Regions from separate parts of the Burkholderia seminalis genome, predicted to be linked through region 2. Evidence: riboswitches for the same ligand, from Rfam matches in the RefSeq annotation. Region 2 holds a riboswitch; the other holds the start of a gene.
The links. A riboswitch is a leader RNA that binds a small molecule or an ion and turns the genes downstream of it on or off. The one in region 2 is predicted to bind manganese.
Positions count from the first base shown of each region.

Region 1 (9,858 bases), on a different replicon from region 2:
CGGTCGCGAACAGCGAGCGCAGCCCGAACTGGACATGGGAGATCGCGTACCAGCAGCGCGGCGGCGCGTATTCGAACATGGTGTCCGTCGGCGTCTCGATCCCGCTGCCGCTCAATCGCAAGAACCGCCAGAACCGCGACGTCGCCGAGAAGGCCGCCCTCGAGACGAGGGCGCGCCTGATGTACGAGGACACGCTGCGCCAGGTGCAGGCCGATATCCGTACGCAATCCGAGGCGCTGGCGAGCGGCCGCGAACGCATCGCGAACCTGAGCGCCGCGCTGCTGCCCGCCGCCGACCAGCGCGTGCAGCTCGCGATGGCCGCGTACCGGGCCGGCACGGGGGCGCTCGCCGATACGTTCGCCGCGCGGCGGGCGCAACTCGATGCGCAGTTGCAGGTGCTCGATCTCAGGCGCGACGTGTCGCGGACCTGGGCGCAGCTCGAATATCAGGTCGTGCCGTCGGCGCTGGCCGCCGCGCAGTGAAGGAGAACACCATGAACAAGCAAGCACTCGCACGCGCGGTGGTGCTGACGTTCGCCGGCGCGGCGCTCGGCGGCGCCGGCTACTTCGCGGGCGTTCGCCATGCGGCGGGCGGCGCGGCGACGGCCGCCCCGGCCGCTGCCGCGCCGTCCGGCACGCAGGATCCGCAAGCGGCACGCAAGGTGCTGTACTGGCACGACCCGATGGTGCCGAACCAGCATTTCGACAAACCGGGCAAATCGCCTTTCATGGACATGCAGTTGCAGCCCGTTTATGCGGACGAAGAGGGCGCCGCACCGGGCATCCGGATCGATCCGGGCCTGCAGCAGAACCTCGGCATCCGGTATGCGACCGTGCGGCGCCAGCAGACGGCCGCCGGCTTCGACGCGGTGGGCACGACACAGTTCGACGAATCGCGCGCGGACGTCGTGCAGTCGCGCGTCACCGGCTATATCGATCGCCTGTACGCGCGTGCGCCGATGCAGCGCATCGAGAAGGGCGCGCCGGTCGCATCGCTGTTCGTGCCCGACTGGCTCGCGCCGCAGGAGGAATATCTCGCGCTGAAGCGCGGCGGGATGGACGGCAGCCTGCTCGATGCGGCGCGCGCACGCATGCGGGCGCTGTCTATTCCGGACGGGATGGTCGCGGCCCTCGAGCGCACCGGCCGTGCGCAGACGCATGTCGTGCTCACGGCGCCGGAAACGGGTGTCGTGAGCGAGCTGAACGTGCGTGACGGCGCGATGGTGGCACCCGGTCAGACGCTCGCGAAGATCGCGGGGCTGTCGACGCTGTGGCTGATCGTCGAGGTGCCGGAAGCGCTCGCGCTGACCGTGCAGCCGGGGATGTCGGTCGACGCGACGTTCGCGGGCGATGCGGCGCGGCACGTCAGCGGCCGCATCCGCGAAGTGCTGCCCGGCATCGGCACGGGCAGCCGTACGCTGCAGGCGCGCGTGGAGATCGACAACGCGTCGCTGAAGCTCACACCCGGCATGCTGATGCGCGTGCGCGTAGCCGCGAAGGATACGGTGTCGCGCCTGCTCGTGCCGTCCGAGGCCGTGATCGCGACCGGCAAGCGCACGATCGTCATCGTGAAGAACGGCGACGGCCGCCTTCAGCCGGTATCGGTCACGACCGGCAACGACGTCGGCGGCGACACGGAAGTGCTCGACGGGTTGCACGAAGGCGACACGGTCGTCGCGTCGGGCCAGTTCCTGATCGATTCGGAAGCCAGCCTGAAAAGCGTGCTGCCGCGGCTCGAACGCGCGTCGGAGGCAGGTACGGCCGCATCGTCCGCTGCGGCGACCGCGCCGGTCTACGAAACGACCGGCAAGGTCGAGAAGGTGACGGCCGACGACATCACGTTCTCGCATCAACCGGTGCCGGCGCTCGGCTGGGGCGCGATGACGATGGCGTTCGGCAAGCCGTCGGCCCGGGCGTTTCCCGACGTGAAGCCGGGTCAGACCGCACGGTTCGCGTTCATGCAGACCGACGACGGCTACCGGCTAACGAAGGTCGAGCCGCAGGGAGGCGAACGATGATCGCGCGCGTCATTCTCTGGTCCGTCCGGAATCGCTTCCTGGTGCTGCTGGCCACCGTGCTGATCGCCGCGTGGGGTGTTCATTCGCTGCGGCAGACGCCGCTCGATGCGTTGCCCGACCTGTCGGACACGCAGGTGATCGTGAAGGCGTCGTATCCGGGCAAGGCGCCGCAGGTCGTCGAGGATCAGGTCACCTATCCGCTGACGACGACGCTGCTCGGCGTGCCGGGCGCGACGACCGTGCGCGCGTACTCGTCGTTCGGCGATGCGTTCGTCTACGTGCTGTTCGACGACCGCACCGATCCGTACTGGGCGCGCTCGCGCGTGCTCGAATACCTGAGCCAGGTGCAAAGCCGCCTGCCGGCCGGCGCGACCGTGTCGCTCGGGCCGGATGCGACCGGCGTCGGCTGGGTGTACGAGTACGCGCTCGTCGATCGCACCGGCCGTCACGATCTCGGGCAACTGCGCGCGCTCAACGACTGGTTCCTGAAGTTCGAGCTGAAGGCCGTGCCGGACGTCTCGGAAGTCGCGAGCATCGGCGGCATGGTGCGCCAGTACCAGGTCGTCCTCGATCCCGATAAGTTGCGTGCCTACGGCATCACGCAGGCGGCGGTCGCGGATGCGCTCGGCAAGGCCAACCAGGCATCCGGCGGCTCGGTCGTCGAGCTGGCCGAGTCGGAGTACATGGTGCGTTCGTCCGGCTACCTGCGCACGCTCGACGACTTCCGCCGCGTCGTGCTGCGTACCGACGACGCGGGCACGCCGGTGCTGCTCGGCGACGTCGCGCACATCCAGGTCGGCCCGGCGATGCGGCGCGGGATCGCCGAGTTGAACGGGCAGGGCGAGGTGGCGGGCGGCGTCGTCGTGATGCGCTCGGGCAAGAACGCCCTGACGACGATCGACGCGGTGAAGGCGAAGCTCGCCGGCCTGAAGCGTTCGCTGCCGCCCGGCGTCGACATCGTCACGACCTACGACCGATCGCAACTGATCGAGCGCGCGGTCGGCAACCTGAAGGACAAGCTGATCGAGGAATTCGTCATCGTCGGGATCGTCTGCGCGGTGTTCCTGTTCCATCTGCGCAGCGCGTTCGTCGCGATCCTGTCGCTGCCGCTCGGCGTACTGGCCGCGTTCATCGTGATGCGTTACCAGGGCGTGAATGCGAACCTGATGTCGCTCGGCGGGATCGCGATCGCGATCGGCGCGATGATCGACGCGGCGATCGTGATGATCGAGAACGCGCACAAGCATCTGGAAGCGTACGACCACGCGCATCCGGGCGAGCCGCCGACCGCCGCGCGCCGCTGGGAGCTGGTCGCGGCGTCGGCCGCGGAAGTCGGGCCCGCGCTGTTTTTCTCGCTGCTGATCATCACGCTGTCGTTCGTTCCAGTGTTTTCGCTGGAAGGGCAGGAGGGCAAGCTGTTCGCGCCGCTGGCGTTCACGAAGACCTACACGATCGCCGCGGCCGCCGGATTGTCGGTGACGCTGGTGCCCGTGCTGATGGGCTATCTCGTGCGCGGCCGCATTCCGCACGAGCACGCGAACCCGATCAACCGCGTGCTGATCCGCCTGTACCGGCCGCTGCTCGAGGCGACGCTGCGGCGCCCGTGGTTCGCGATCGGTATCGCGGTCGTCGCGCTCGTGCTGACGGCCGTGCCGTTGTCGCGGCTCGGCAGCGAATTCATGCCGCCGCTCGACGAAGGCGACCTGCTGTACATGCCGACCGCACTGCCGGGCATCTCGGCCGACAAGGCGGGCGAACTGTTGCAGCAGACCGACCGGCTGATCAAGACCGTGCCCGAGGTCGACACGGTGTTCGGCAAGTCGGGCCGGGCCGATTCGGCCACCGATCCCGCGCCGCTCGAGATGTTCGAGACGACGATCCGCTTCAAGCCGCGCAGCACATGGCGGTCCGGCATGACGCCGGAGAAACTCGTCGACGAACTCGACCGGACGGTGAAGGTGCCGGGCTTGTCGAACGTGTGGGTGCCGCCGATCCGCAACCGGCTCGACATGTTGTCCACCGGGATCAAGACGCCGGTCGGTGTGAAGATTTCCGGGCCGGACCTGGCAGGCATCGACGCGATCGCGACGCAGGTCGAGGCGGCCGTGAAGCGCGTGCCCGGCGTGACGTCCGCGCTCGCGGAACGGCTGAACGGCGGCCGCTACATCGACGTCGATATCGACCGGCTCGCGGCCGCGCGCTACGGATTGTCGGTGGCCGACATCCAGTCGGTCGTGTCGTCGGCGGTCGGCGGCGACGATGTCGGCGAAGTGGTCGCGGGGCGGGAGCGTTTCCCGATCAACCTCCGCTATCCGCGCGAGATCCGCGATTCGCTCGAGAACCTGCGGCAACTGCCGGTCGTCACCGCGCGCGGCGCGCAGATCCGCCTCGGCGATGTCGCGCGCATCGGCATCGCCGACGGGCCGCCGATGATCCGCAGCGAGAACGCGCGGCTGTCCGGCTACGTATACGTCGATCTGCGCGGCGTCGACCTGAGCACGGCCGTCCGCGCGATGCAGCAGGCCGTCGCGCAACAGGTCGCGTTGCCGCCCGGCTATTCGATCGCGTGGTCGGGCCAGTTCGAGTATCTCGAACGCGCGGCGGCGACGCTGCGTACCGTGGTGCCCGTCACGCTCGTCGTGATCTTCGTGCTGCTGCTCCTCACGTTCGACTCGGTGGCCGATGCGCTGCTGCTGATGTCGACGGTGCCGTTCGCGCTGGTCGGCGGCTTCTGGCTCGTGTGGGCGCTCGGTCATGCGGTGTCGGTCGCGACGTCGGTGGGCTTCATCGCGCTGGCCGGCGTGGCCGCCGAATTCGGCGTCGTGATGCTGCTGTACCTGAAAGGCGCGCTTCAGCGCCGGCTCGACGGCGGCGAACCGCTGACCGATGCGCTGCTGCTCGACGCGATCCGCGAGGGCGCGGTGCTGCGTGTGCGGCCGAAGGCGATGACGGTCGCCGTCGTGCTCGCCGGTCTCGTGCCGATCATGGTCGGCCATGGCGCCGGCTCCGAAGTCATGCAGCGCATCGCCGCGCCGATGGTCGGCGGCATGGTCACGGCGCCGCTGCTGTCGATGTTCGTCATTCCCGCCGCGTGGCTCCTGCTTCAGCGCCGTCGTGCGTACGGCGCGGGCCGGGCGCGGCATTCCGATGCAGTTCCTTCCGGCACGAACGTGCCACCCATCCCAACTGGAGAATCACGATGAAGATGAATCAATTGATCGCCGCCGCAACCGCCGTTGTCGCGCTCGGCGCTGCCGCCGTGCCGGCGTTTGCCGCCGGCGAGATGTCGGGCATGGACATGTCCGGCATGAAGATGGCGCCGGACGGCGCGGCCGATTCGCATGCCGCGCTGACCGACGCCGAGGTGAAGAAGGTCGATGCCGCGAGCGGCAAGATCACGCTAAAGCACGGCGCCCTCGACAACGTCGGGATGCCGGCGATGACGATGGCGTTCAAGGCGAAGGATGCGGCGATGCTCGCGCACGCGCAGGCGGGCGACAAGGTCAAGGTGCGGATCGAGAAGGTCGACGGCACGCTGACGATCGTCAAGCTCGTCAAGGGTTCCTGACCGTCGTCGGCAGGTGCGGCGGTCGCCCGCATCTGCGCAGTGAAGCGCGCCGCGCCGACGTGTCCGTCGGCCGGCGCGCCCGGTCCACGCATCGGCGCATTCAGCGCGTCAGCGTCAGGACCAGATACCCCGCATACCCCGCGCCGTTCGCGAGCAGTGCCCAGATCGCGAGCCCGCGCGTCCGCGCGTTGACGCGCAGCCACGCGGCCGCCGCGAGCGTGATGATCACGCCGGTCAGCACTTCGGGGCGCGGCTCCCACGGCGTCAGCATGATGCCGATCGCCGGCAGCAGCGTGCCCTGGAACACCATCGCGCCGGTAATGTTGCCGAACGCGAGCGTGTCCTTCCTGCGGCGGATCCACAGCACGCTGTTGACCTTCTCCGGCAGCTCCGTCGCGATCGGCACGATGATCAGCGACAGCAGCAGCGCCGAGATGCCGAGCGCATGCGACACGCCTTCCACGCCGTGAATGAAGCCCTTCGCCCCGCCGACCAGCAGCGCGACGCCGATCAGCAGTTGCAGCGCGATCGTCGCGAGGTTGGTCGGCAGGCCCGCGCGCGACAGGAACATCGCATGCGGCGCCTCGGTGCCGTGCCCGGCATCGACGAGCCGGGTCGACGCGCGGAACGTCACCACGACGTACATCACGTAGAGGCCGACGAGCATCGCGGCGAGCAGCGCGCGCACGGCCCAGTTGTGATGCGGGACGAACATCGCGGCGGTCGCCAGCGAGAACGCGGCGAGGAAGTAGTTCATGTCGCGCACGAAGCCCGTGCGTTCCGGCGCGATCGTGCCGCGCAACCCGCGCGAGCGGATCACGGCGAGCGTCATCAGGAACGTGGTGAGCGTCGCGAGCATCAGCGGCGCGCCGAGGATCGCGCCGACGCCGATTTCCTCGTTCACGGCCTGGTTCGCGGTGCCGCCGGCCAGCGCGAGCAGCGGCACCATCGTTTCGGGCAGCGCCGTGCCGACGGCCGCGAACAGCGAACCGGTCACGCCTTCGGAAATCTTCAGGCGTTCGCCGAGATGTTCGAGCGCATTGGTGAAGACTTCGGCCGCGACGAGGATGACGATCAGCATGAACGCCAGTTCGAGGAACATGAACGTCATGCGGCACCTCCGCGGGCAACGGTGGCGTATGGGGAGAGAGCGGGGAGGAACATGGGGACTCCGTGGTCGGACGCTGACGAACCATGGCGCATCCGCCGCCGTCCGACCAGGAACGACGCGACGCGCCCATGGTCTCGCCAAGCCGATCAGGCCGAACGCGCCACGGCCGCAGGCCGAGTGTGTTGACGCGTTCGCTTTCCGGGGGACGGAAAGCAGGCTACTCCCCAAAGACGAAGGGCAGTCTAGCCGAGCGGGTTGCTTTCGACAAGCCTTCATCTCGAAAAAATATCTCCCTCCACCCTATGGGGAAACCGTCGTGGAGATATACTCCCCTACCCTATACAGGAGCCATCGATGAGTCATACCGTTCGCGACAAACAGAAGCTGCTGAACCGCGTGCGCCGTATCAAGGGTCAGGTCGAGGCGATCGAGCGCGCGCTCGAGGACGAGCGAGGCTGCAACGATGTGCTGCAGCAGATCACGAGCTGCCGCGGCGCGATGAACGGCCTGCTGGCCGTCGTGCTGGAAGACCACATCCGGTCGCATCTCGTCGACGCGGACACGCCGGACGCGCATGAAGGCAGCGCGACCGAGCAGCTCATCGACGTCGTCCACAGTTATTTCAAGTAACCGGATCGGAACATGAGCAAACTCGAGGGGAGTGCCGCCGACGGCTGGCACAGCCATGCGTTTCTGGGCGCAGCGCACGCGCGGAACGAGCGGAAGACCTGGATGGTCATCGGCCTGTGCACGGCGATGATGATCGCCGAAATCGTCGGCGGCACGCTGTTCGGCTCGCTGGCCCTGGTCGCCGACGGGCTGCACATGTCGACGCATGCGGGCGCGATGCTGATCGCGGCGCTGGCCTACACCTACGCACGCAGGCATGCGGACGATCCGCGCTTCGTGTTCGGCACCGGCAAGCTCGGCGATCTGGCCGGGTTCACGAGCGCGATCGTGCTCGCGATGATCGCGCTGCTGATCGGCTACGAGGCGATCGCGCGCCTTCTGTCTCCGGTGCCCATCCATTTCGGCGAAGCGATTCCGATCGCGGTGCTTGGGCTCGCGGTGAATCTCGCCAGCGTGTGGCTGCTGAGCGGCGATCATCATCACGGGCATGGTCATGCGCATGTCCACGATCACGACCATGACGACGCGCATCACGCGCATCACGACCACGGCTCGCTCGCGGCGGCGCATCGCGACCACAACATCCGGTCCGCCTACGTTCACGTGATCGCCGACGCGGCCGTGTCGGTGCTGGCCATCGTCGGCCTGCTGCTCGCGCGGGCGTTCGGCTGGGTCTGGATGGATCCGCTCGCGGGGATCGTCGGCGCGCTGGTGATCGCCAACTGGGCCTACGGGCTGATGCGCGACACGGGCGGCATCCTGCTCGACGTCAACGTCGATCGCAAGCTGACGGACAACGTCCGCCGCGCGATCGAGGCGCTTGGCGACAAGGTCAACGATCTCCATGTGTGGCGCGTGGGCCCGGGGCACATGAGCGCGATCGTGTCGGTCGAAACCGGCGATACCGCGCGCGATGCGCGTTTCTACCATGCGCTCGTCGCGCGCTTCGACGGCGTGTCCCACGTGACCGTCGAAGTGACGACGCGTGCGAAGGCGGCCTGATCATGGCCGTGAAATCGCCGTGTATCGACCTGTGCGCGTTCGACGGCCGGACGGGCTTTTGTGCCGGCTGCCTGCGCACGCGCGACGAGGCACGCGACTGGAAGAAGATGACCGATCACCGCCGGCACCAGATACTGAATGACCGGTCGCGCCGCGAGGCGAAGCTGCGGCGCGGAACGGACGCGTGAGCGGGCGGGCGGATCACCCGTCCGTGCCGCGCGGAAAATAAAGCGCGAACGTCGTGCGCCCGTCGCGGCTCGCGACCTCCACCTTGCCGCGATGCAATTCCATGATCGACTTCACGATCGCGAGCCCGAGCCCCGCGTTGCGCGCCGCGCCGTGCCGCGACGAATCGATGCGGTAGAAGCGCTCGAAGATCCGTTCGACCTGTTCGGGCGGAATCGCGGCGCCGCGATTCGTGACCTCGACGACCGCATCATTCCCTTGCACCGAAACGGCCAGTTCGATCGCCGACGCGACTTGCGCGTGTTCGAGCGCATTCGATGCGAGGTTGCTCACCGCACGCCGGAACAGCGTCGCGTCCGCGACGACCGGTGCTTCGCCGCGCACGTCGATGCGCACGCCGGCTTCGTCGGCCAGCGCCTGGAAATACGACGCGAGCCGGCGCAACTCGCTGCCGGCGTCCAGCTCGGCGGTTTTCAGGTGCTGACGCGCATTGTCGGTGCGCGCGAGAAACAGCATGTTCTCGATCATCCGCTGCAGCCGCTCGCATTCCTCGATGTTCGAATCGATCAGCGTTTCGTATTCCTCGGTCGTGCGGGCACGCGACAGCGTGACCTGCGACGAGCTGATCACGTTCGCGAGCGGCGTGCGCATGTCGTGCGCGAGATCGGACGAGAACTGCGACAGCCGCACGAACGCGCGTTCGAGGCGGTCGAGCATCCGGTTGACCGACGTCGCGAGTTCGCGCAGCTCGACGGGGCCGCCGCGCGCGTCGAGGCGCGCGTTCAGGTTGTGCGCCTCGATGCGCGACGTCTGCCGGCCGAGGCTCTCGACCGGGCGCAGGCCGCGCGATGCGACCGCGTAGCCGAGTGCGCCGACCAGCAGCGCGCCGACGGCCGCCGCGAGCCAGATGTCGACGCGATAGCTTTCGAGCAGCGACTGGCGATCGGTCGCCGTGCGTGCGAGCGCGACCTGGATCGCTTCGCCGGACGGCAGCGATGCACGCGCATACACGCAGCGGGACGTGCCGATGCCGGATGGCGAGCAGGAGAACGGCCCGGCGGCGCCACCGGCTGGAAGCGGTGCCGTGATTACCGACGCCAGTGTGTTGCCGGCCGCGTCGGAGTGCTCGACGAGCGGGCGGTCCTGCGCATCGTAGATGCCGAGATAGACCCCCGGGTGCGACAGCAGCACTTCATGAAACACGGCCGGATCGGCGCGCAGCGCGGCTGTCGATCCGCTCGCGTGCGCGAGCTGCAGGAACTGGTTGAGCTTGCCGGAGATCTCGATGTCGTCGCGCCGCGTGAGCTCGGCGGACAGCGAGCGGTACAGGTATGCGCCGGTCAG
Region 1 covers NZ_CP013400.1:342,909-352,766, forward strand. The annotation lists gene WJ12_RS22220 (TolC family protein) at 1-482, shown strand, start outside; gene WJ12_RS22225 (efflux RND transporter periplasmic adaptor subunit) at 494-2,017, shown strand; gene WJ12_RS22230 (efflux RND transporter permease subunit) at 2,014-5,220, shown strand; gene WJ12_RS22235 (copper-binding protein) at 5,217-5,585, shown strand; gene WJ12_RS22240 (sodium:calcium antiporter) at 5,686-6,696, opposite strand; yybP-ykoY riboswitch at 6,799-6,934, opposite strand; gene WJ12_RS22245 (metal/formaldehyde-sensitive transcriptional repressor) at 7,051-7,326, shown strand; gene dmeF (CDF family Co(II)/Ni(II) efflux transporter DmeF) at 7,339-8,328, shown strand; gene WJ12_RS22255 (DUF1289 domain-containing protein) at 8,331-8,516, shown strand; gene WJ12_RS22260 (heavy metal sensor histidine kinase) at 8,530-9,858, opposite strand, start outside.
Region 1: it holds a riboswitch for manganese, as region 2 does, so the genes downstream of both, WJ12_RS22240 (sodium:calcium antiporter) here and WJ12_RS04705 (TMEM165/GDT1 family protein) in region 2, are expected to answer to the same signal.

Region 2 (9,858 bases):
CCCGCATCGAGGAACGCTAGACAGATGAGACACGGCAACGGCATCCGCTTCGCGCCCGCCGGTTCGGCCTTGCGCCGGGCCGGGCGCGGGCGTGCGCGCGCGGCGACGGCGCCGTCCGGCGTCGTGCGCCGTTGCCCGCCGTCGCGATGCGCCGTTGCGTTCGCCGCCGCATCGGTCGCGAGCGCGAGGGCCGCGAGGATCGCCGGCGACCACCGGCTGGCGGCTTCGGCCGCCACGTTCGCCCGCGCAATCGCCTCCGGTCGTGCCGCACGCAGCGTGCCGCCGCCGCTCGCGAAGCACCCGGCCGCCCCCGTGCGGCGCCGATCGTTTTCTTCTGTTCGCCTTACCTTGATGCAGGACCATTCGTCATGACGCAAACCGCTTTCCGTTCCCAGCTGCTGACCTTCAACGGCGACCCGGCGCAATCGAGCCAGGCCGCGAACCACGAGACCGACGGCCTCCTGATCGTCGCGGACGGCAAGGTCGTCGCGGCGGGCCCGTATGCGCCACTCGCGGCAACGCTCGCGCGCGACGCGGTCGTCCACGACCTGCGCGACAAGCTGATCGTGCCCGGCTTCATCGACACGCACATCCACTACCCGCAGACGGACATGATCGCGTCGCCGGCGCCCGGCCTGCTGCCGTGGCTCGACAAGTACACGTTCCCGACCGAGCGCCAGTTCGGCGATCCCGAGCATGCGCGCGAAGTCGCCGATTTCTTCGTCGACGAGTTGCTCGCGTGCGGCACGACGAGCGCGCTCGTCTACTGCACGGTGCACAAGCAGTCGGCCGATGCGCTGTTCGCGGCGAGCGACGCGCGCGACCTGCGGATGATCGCGGGCAAGGTGCTGATGGACCGCAACTGCCCCGAGTTCCTGCGCGACACCGCGCAGTCGGGATACGACGACAGCGCCGAGCTGATCGACCGCTGGCACGGCAAGGGCCGCCAGATGTACGCGCTCACGCCGCGCTTCGCGCCGACGTCGACCGAGGCGCAGCTCGAGGCGTGCGGCGAACTCGCGCGCCGCCATCCGGACATCTTCGTGCAAAGCCACGTCGCGGAAAACGTCGACGAGGTGAAATGGGTGGCCGAGCTGTTCCCCGGCCACCGCAGTTATCTCGACATCTACGACCGCTACGGGCTGCTGCGCCCGCGCGCGGTGTACGGCCACTGCATCCACCTCGACGACGAGGACCGCCGCCGGATGGCCGAGACGCGCACGGTCGTCGCGCACTGCCCGACGTCGAACTTCTTCCTCGGCAGCGGGCTGTTCGACTTCGACAAGGCCGGCGAATACGACGTACCCGTCACGCTCGCGACCGACGTCGGCGGCGGCACGTCGTTCTCGATGCTGCAGACGATGAACGAGGCCCACAAGGTCGCGCGGCTGTCGGGCCACCACCTGACCGCGACGCGGATGTTCTGGCTCGCGACGGCCGGCGCCGCGCAGGCGCTCGATCTCGCCGACACGGTCGGCACGCTCAAGCCGCGCACCGAGGCCGACTTCGTCGTGCTCGATCCGCAGGCCACGCCGCTGCTCGCGCGCCGCACCAAACGCGCGGATTCGCTCGAGGAACTGCTGTTCGCGTTCGCGCTGCTCGGCGACGACCGCGCGGTGTACCGCACCTACGCGGCCGGCGAGCTCGTCCACGAACGCGGCGCCGCGCGCCGGCCGGCCGCCGCGTAACGGTAACGCCGCGCCGGTACGCAGCCCCGGCCGGCACGGCCCGATCGCGGCCGTACCGGCCGGGCAGCCAGGCGCGCCCTCGCCGACCGGGCTCCCACGCCCGGCCGGCCGCCTTCCCGCACGCAATGCGTCGTGCTAGAATTCGCCGCTCATTGGGGAGTAGCCGCTCCGCTCGATGTCCCGCGCCCCCGGCGCGCATCGTGACGGAGGCGTCCGTCAACAGACTTGGCCGTTCGGCCATGGCGGATGCAGCCACGCTGGCCTGGCGAGACCGATGGTTCACAGTGCGCCGCATCAGGGCCCGGCGCGCCGTGGATCGTCGCTCGCACGCACAACATCGGCCCGTGGAACCCCATACGTGTCCCAAGCCTTCCTGATCTCCACCGGCGCCGTCGCCCTCGCTGAAATCGGCGACAAGACCCAACTGCTTTCCCTCGTCCTGGCCGCGCGCTATCGCAAGCCGATGCCGATCATTCTCGGCGTGCTCGTCGCGACGCTCGTGAACCACGGTTTCGCGGGCGCACTCGGCGAATGGCTCGGCGCGCTCGTCACGCCATCGATCATGCGCTGGGCGCTCGCGTTCTCGTTCATCGCGATGGGATTGTGGATTCTCGTGCCCGACAAGCTCGACGCCGACGAAGCCAACGCCACCCGCTCGCGGCTCGGCGTGTTCGGCGCGACGCTCGTCGCATTCTTCCTCGCGGAAATGGGCGACAAGACGCAGATCGCGACCGTCGCGCTGGCGGCGCGCTTCCAGGACTACATCGGCGTCGTGGCCGGCACGACGTTCGGGATGATGCTCGCGAACGTGCCGGCGATCCTGCTCGGCGACCGCTTCGCGCACCGCCTGCCAACCCGGCTCGTGCACGGGATCGCGGCCGTGCTGTTCGTCGTGCTCGGCGCGCTCGCGCTGCTGGGTGTCGGCGTCTGACGGAACAGGATGACCGGCGCGGCCGGGTAGCCGCGCCGGGATGGGCACCGCGTTACTTCGCGACGGCCGCGCCCGAAGCCGGCGCAGCCGGCACCGCGCGCTCGTTGGCGGCCGGCGTCGCCGGCCCGCCGCGCTTGTCGACCGGCAACCGGACCGAGCGGACCGCGCCGTTCGACAGCGGGAAATCGGCGAGCGCGCTGCGCGCGAGGAACGGCATCGCATACAGCAGCGTGCCGTTGTCGCCGGTCGTGCGCGCGGACACGTTGTACACCTCCTTGCCCGTCGCGCGCTCGGTGATGCGGATCCCGAGCGTGTAGTCGAACACCTGGTACGTCTGCGCGACATAGCCGGCCGGCATCGGCCCCCAGGGCCCCCACGGGCCCCACGGCCCGCGCCGCCAGTACGGCCCGGGCGCAAACCACGGGTCGTAGTAGACCGGCTGCGGCACCGTCACGAGATCGCTGCCCACCGCATAGGTCAGCCCGACGAGATAACGCGCCTGCGCCGGCGGCACCTGCCGGAACGCATACGCGGACAGTTCGTTGGCGACGATCGGCTCGTAGGTCGACTGCTCGATGCTGTTCTTCTGCGCCTCGGTGCGCGTGAACGCATAGGTGCGTGTCGCGTCGCTGCCGCTCCAGTCGGAGAAGGCCGTGACCTGGGTCGTCACATAGCTGGTGCAGCCCGTCAGCAGCGCCACGCACAGCGCCGCCGCCCAGCCCGCACCGCGAAAAATCCATTCGCGTTTCATGTTGATCCTCGTCGATCCGTCACCCGTTCGTCGCACCGCGCGAACCGCAACGGGATGCCGATAATACGCGGACTGTCGAAAGCGGTAAAAAGTTCGCCCGGCACGCGGCCGCAAGCCTTTGTACAATGGCCCGGTTCGCCCGGCCCGCGTAACGGGCCCGTTCCCCACCCCACCGATCTCGACGACCATGTCCGACAACGCCTCCTCCACCGTGATCCGCCGCGCCGACTACACGCCGCCGGCATTCCTCATCGATTCCGTCGCGCTCGAATTCGATCTCGCGCCGGCCCGCACGATCGTCAGGAACACGATGCGCGTGCGCCGCAATCCGGACGCCGCGCCCGCGCCGCACCTGGAGTTGATGGGCGAAGCGCTCGAATTCGTCGGCGCGTCGCTGGACGGCGCGCCGCATGGCGCCGTGCGCGCGCACGAGCACGGGCTGACGGTCGAGAACGTGCCCGACGCGTTCGAGTTGACGCTCGAAAGCGCGTGCGCCCCCGACCAGAATACGACGCTGTCGGGCCTCTACGTGTCGAGCGGCAATTTCTTCACGCAGTGCGAGGCGGAAGGCTTTCGCCGCATCACCTACTTCCTCGACCGCCCCGACGTGATGGCGTCGTACATCGTCACGCTGCGCGCCGACAAGACCGCGTACCCGGTGCTGCTGTCGAACGGCAACCTCGTCGATTCGGGCGACCTGCCCGACGGCCGCCACTTCGCGAAATGGGAAGACCCGTTCCGCAAGCCGAGCTACCTGTTCGCGCTGGTCGCCGGCAAGCTCGTCGCGATCGAGGAAAAGATCACGACCGGCTCCGGCAAGGAAAAGCTGCTGCAGGTGTGGGTCGAGCCGGCCGATCTCGACAAGACGCGTCACGCGATGGATTCGCTGATCCACTCGATCCGCTGGGACGAAAGACGCTTCGGCCTCGAGCTCGATCTCGACCGCTTCATGATCGTCGCGGTCGGCGACTTCAACATGGGGGCGATGGAAAACAAGGGGCTCAACATCTTCAACACGAAGTACGTGCTGGCGAACCCCGAGACCGCGACCGACACCGATTTCGCGAACATCGAATCGGTGGTCGGCCACGAGTACTTCCACAACTGGACCGGCAATCGCGTGACCTGCCGCGACTGGTTCCAGTTGAGCCTGAAGGAAGGCCTGACGGTGTTCCGCGACCAGGAATTCTCGGCCGACATGGCCGCGGGCGACGACATCGAATCGGCGGCCCGCGCGGTCAAGCGCATCGAGGACGTGCGCGTGCTGCGCCAGCTGCAGTTCGCCGAGGATGCCGGCCCGATGGCACACCCGGTGCGCCCGGAAAGCTACGTCGAGATCAACAACTTCTACACGATGACGGTCTACGAGAAAGGCTCGGAAGTCGTGCGGATGTACCAGACGCTGTTCGGCCGCGACGGCTTCCGCAAGGGGATGGACCTGTACTTCAAGCGCCACGACGGCCACGCGGTGACCTGCGACGACTTCCGTCACGCGATGGCCGACGCTAACGGGCGCGACCTCGCGCAGTTCGAGCGCTGGTACAGCCAGGCCGGCACGCCGCGCGTGTCGGTGCGCACCGCGTACGACGCGGCCGCGCGCCGTTACACGGTCACGCTCGCGCAGGGCTACGGCGACGCGTCGCCGGCCGCGCGCGAAACGCAGCAGGGGCCGCTCCTGATTCCGTTCGCGATCGGCCTGATCGGCCGCGACGGCCGCGACCTGCCGCTGCGCCTGGACGGTGAAACGGCCGCTTCGGGCACGACGCGCGTGCTCGACTTCACCGACACCGAGCAGACCTTCACGTTCGTCGACGTGCCGGAAGCGCCGCTGCCGTCGCTGCTGCGCAACTTCTCGTCGCCGGTGATCGTCGAGTACGACTACAGCGACGACGATCTCGCATTCCTGCTCGCGCACGACAGCGATCCGTTCAACCGCTGGGAGGCCGGCCAGCGCCTCGCGACGCGCGCGCTGCTGACGCTCGCCGCGCGGGCGGCCGCGAACGAACCGCTCACGCTCGGCGAGAACTTCATTGCCGCGTTCCGGCGCGTGCTGACCGACGCGACGCTGTCGCCGGCGTTCCGCGAACTCGCGCTGACGCTGCCGTCGGAAACCTACCTCGCCGACCAGATGGCCGAGGCCGATCCGGCCGCCGTGCATCGCGCACGCCTGTTCGTGCGCCGCCGGCTCGCGACCGCGCTGCGCGCCGAATGGCTCGCCGCGTACGAGCAGCACCAGACGCCGGGCGCCTACGAGCCGACGCCGGAGGCCTCCGGCCGCCGCGCGCTGAAGAACCTCGCGCTCGCGTATCTCGCCGAACTCGAGGATCCGGCCGATGCGGTGCGCCTCGCGACCGCGCAGTACGACGCGGCGAACAACATGACCGATCGCGCGGCCGCCCTCGGCGCGCTGCTGTCCGCCGCCGCCGCGGGCGCGAACGAGCCGGCCGATCGCGCGCTCGACGACTTCTACCGCCGTTTCGAGAAGGAAGCACTCGTGATCGACAAGTGGTTCGCGATGCAGGCGGCGCAACGCGGCACGGCCGCGCAGCCGACGCTCGCGAAAGTGCGCAAGCTGCTCGCGCATCCGGCGTTCAACCTGAAGAATCCGAACCGCGCACGCTCGCTGATCTTCAGCTTCTGTGCAGCCAACCCCGCGCAATTCCACGCGGCGGACGGTTCGGGCTACGCGTTCTGGGCCGAACAGGTGCTCGCGCTCGACGCGATCAATCCGCAGGTCGCCGCACGCCTCGCGCGTTCGCTCGAACTGTGGCGCCGCTTCACGCCGGCGCTGCGCGACCGCATGCGCGGCGCGCTCGAGCAGGTCGCGGCCGGCGCGAAGTCGCGCGACGTGCGCGAGATCGTCGAGAAGGCGCTCGCCTGACGCCGTCGCCCGCCCCGCATTCGCGCGATGAAGCCGGCGCCGCCCGATGCGGCGCCGGCTTTTTTATTGCACGGGCGCGGCCGGCACCGAGCCGAATGACGGGGTCTGACCGCTCGGCCTGCCGCCGCGCCGGTACGCACCGCGCACCCCTCCGCCGCCGGAAACCGGGCCGGCTCGGCCGCCCGGCGATGTAACCGGACGAAAAAAGCCGGCGGCGCGGGAAGCGTGACAGGTAAAATTGCGGCCATTCAAGGATTCTTTGGCCTTTCGGAGTCTGTCATGTCCATTGCCCGCCGCACCACGCTGTCGAAGTTCCTGATCGAACAGCAACGTGAGACCAACAACCTTCCCGCCGACCTGCGCCTGCTGATCGAAGTCGTCGCACGTGCGTGCAAGGCGATCAGCTACAACGTGTCGAAGGGCGCGCTCGGTGAAGCGCTCGGCACCGCCGGCAGCGAGAACGTCCAGGGCGAGGTGCAGAAAAAGCTCGACATCCTGTCGAACGAAATCCTGCTCGACGCAAACGAGTGGGGCGGCAATCTCGCCGCGATGGCATCGGAAGAAATGGAAACGTTCTTCCCGATCCCGGCGAACTACCCGCGCGGCGAATACCTGCTCGTGTTCGATCCGCTCGACGGCTCGTCGAACATCGACGTGAACGTGTCGATCGGCACGATCTTCTCGGTGCTGCGCTGCCCGGACGGCAAGCAGGCGACCGAAGAATCGTTCCTGCAACCCGGCACGCAGCAGGTTGCGGCCGGCTACGCCGTCTACGGCCCGCAGACGGTGTTCGTGCTGACGACCGGCAACGGCGTGAACTGCTTCACGCTCGACCGCGAAGTCGGCTCGTGGGTGCTCACGCAAAGCAACATGCAGATCCCGGCCGACACGCGCGAATACGCGATCAACGCGTCGAACGCGCGCCACTGGTACGACCCGGTCAAGCGCTACGTCGACGAACTGAACGCCGGCAAGGACGGCCCGCGCGGCGACAACTTCAACATGCGCTGGATCGCCTCGATGGTTGCCGACGTGCACCGGATCCTGAACCGCGGCGGCATCTTCATGTACCCGGCGGACAAGCGCACGCCCGATCGTCCGGGCAAGCTGCGCCTGATGTACGAAGCGAACCCGATGTCGTTCATCGTCGAACAGGCGGGCGGCGCCGCGACGACCGGCACGCAGCGCATCATGGAAGTGCAGCCGACGGGCCTGCACCAGCGCGTGCCCGTGTTCCTCGGCTCGAAGAACGAAGTCGAGCGCGTCACCGGCTATCACGACGAAGCAAAATAATTGCACTGCAGCACTGGACGGAGGCGTGATGCGCAAGTACAATCTCGCCTCTTGATGTGGCCCTGACCGGCCGCATCACAGTGAAGTGAAAGCGGGCAGTCCGCCGGATCGAGGGTTTCGCGAAACAGCAGCAGCAAGCTGAAAAAAAGTTCGCAAAACCTATTGCCAAGATCTCGGATTTGACCATATAATTTCATTTCTCTGCTGCCGGTGTAGCTCAGTTGGTAGAGCAGCGCATTCGTAATGCGAAGGTCGTAGGTTCGACTCCTATCTCCGGCACCAAGACATAAAGGCCTGACAAGCATCGCTTGTCAGGCCTTTTCTCTTTTCCGGCGCCGAAATCGTGCGCCCATCCGGTATCCGTATCCGCCCCGCTTGCGGGCATCCCCCGACTCACGCACCGCGTGCCGCCGATTACAATCGCCGGACCACTCCGCCCTCTTCCCCGCCTCATGCGCACCTGGCGTCTCGAGCGACCGACTCTCAACGCGCAGCTGGATATCTCCCGCGCGACGCGTCTCGTCGCCGCGATCGGCGGCCACGAGGCGAACGCGTTCGCAGCCGAAGTCCTGAAGCTGTTCGACGCTGCGCTGTCGATCACGCAATGCACGATCTTCGCGTACGAATTCGGCAATCGCCCGCGCACGATGTCGGTTGCCGATCATCGCGGCGGCCGCTACCTGCGCGACGTCGCCGACACCTACGCACGGCACTTCTACGCACTCGACGGCAACCAGCCGATCGTATCGGCCGCCCATCGCGGCACGCACCGCCACGACCTGCTGCTGCATCAGCAAGCGGGCGACGAGATCGCTCACGAAGCGTATCGCGCGGCATGCTATCGCGGCCCCGACGTATCCGACCGGCTGGCGCTGCTGGTGCAGCCCGACGATGCGACGTGGCTGTCGATCAACCTGTACCGCGCCCATCGCAGCGGCGCGTTCCAGCCGCGCGAGATCGCGGCGATCGAAACGCTCGCGCCGCTGATCGCGCAGGCGGCGAAGCATCACTACGCACTCGCCGGCGCGACGCAGGTCGGCATCCCGCAACGGATGCTCGCGCGATTGCGCCATGCGTGCCCCGAACTGTCCAAGCGCGAACTCGACGTGCTGCGCGGCATGCTCGAAGGCCAGACCGCGCGCGAGATCGGCGAGACGATCGGCGTGAAGGCATCGAGCGTCGTCACCTATCAGAAGCGCGCGTATCGGCGCCTCGGCATTTCGAGCCAGCGCGAACTGTTTGCGCTGTGCATGCAGCCCTGACCCGTTTCGGTTCGCGACGAACGTAGCGCGGCCACGCCTGCCGGGCCCGCCGTACCCGAAATGGGGACAACGGCGACACGCCCGGCTTCCATACTGCATCGACCCGTTGCCCATCGCATCGCCGATGCGCGCACGTCGAGTCAGACCATCGTGGAAGCCAACGATGACCATCGCGTTCAAACCCTATCCGTTCGTCGCCGCGCGCCATTCCGCGCATCTGCCGGACTGCGTCGACGGCATCGATACGCACCGGCATCGCGTCGCGATCGTCGGCGGCGGCCCCGTGGGCCTCGCCGTCGCGCTCGGCCTCGCGAATCACGGCATTCGCAGCGTGTTGATCGAAGCCGACGATTCGGTCTGTCACGGCAGCCGCGCGATCTGCATTTCGCGCCGCAGCCTCGAGATCATCGAACGGCTCGGCGCGCTCGACGATTTCCTGCGCACCGGGCTGCCATGGACCGGCGGACGCAGTTTCCATCGCGACGACGAAGTGCTGCACTTCACGATGCCGCAGGACGAGAACCAGAAGCTGCCGCCGATGGTGAACCTCGCGCAGTATCACATCGAGCAGTTCCTGCTGGACGCCGCGCGACGCCGCGCCGATTTCATCGAGATCCGCTGGCAGACGAAGGTCACCGGCGTCACGCGACAACCGGACGGCGTACGCCTGGACGTCGACACGCCGCTCGGCGGCTACGCGCTCGACGCCGACTGGGTCGTCGCATGCGACGGCGGACGCAGCACGATGCGCGACGCGCTCGGTCTGTCGCTCCGCGGCACGCGCTACGAGGGCCGCTATGTGATCGTCGACATCGCGCTCGACAGCAACCGGCCGACCGAGCGCCTCGCGTACTTCGATCCGTCGTCGAACCCGGGCTCGACGGTGCTCGTCCACAAGCAGCCCGACAACGTGTGGCGGATCGACTACCAGTTGCGCGACGACGAGGATGCCGACGCGGCCGTGAAGCCCGAGCACGTGATCCCCCGCGTGCAGAACCTGCTCGACATGATGGGCGAGCGCGGCCCATGGTCGCCGATCTGGATCACGATCT
Region 2 covers NZ_CP013398.1:1,035,612-1,045,469, reverse strand. The annotation lists gene guaD (guanine deaminase) at 369-1,688, shown strand; yybP-ykoY riboswitch at 1,831-1,952, shown strand; gene WJ12_RS04705 (TMEM165/GDT1 family protein) at 2,047-2,619, shown strand; gene WJ12_RS04700 (DUF4136 domain-containing protein) at 2,672-3,370, opposite strand; gene pepN (aminopeptidase N) at 3,558-6,251, shown strand; gene WJ12_RS04690 (class 1 fructose-bisphosphatase) at 6,531-7,544, shown strand; tRNA gene WJ12_RS04685 (tRNA-Thr) at 7,751-7,826, shown strand; gene WJ12_RS04680 (helix-turn-helix transcriptional regulator) at 7,997-8,806, shown strand; gene WJ12_RS04675 (FAD-dependent oxidoreductase) at 8,970-9,858, shown strand, end outside.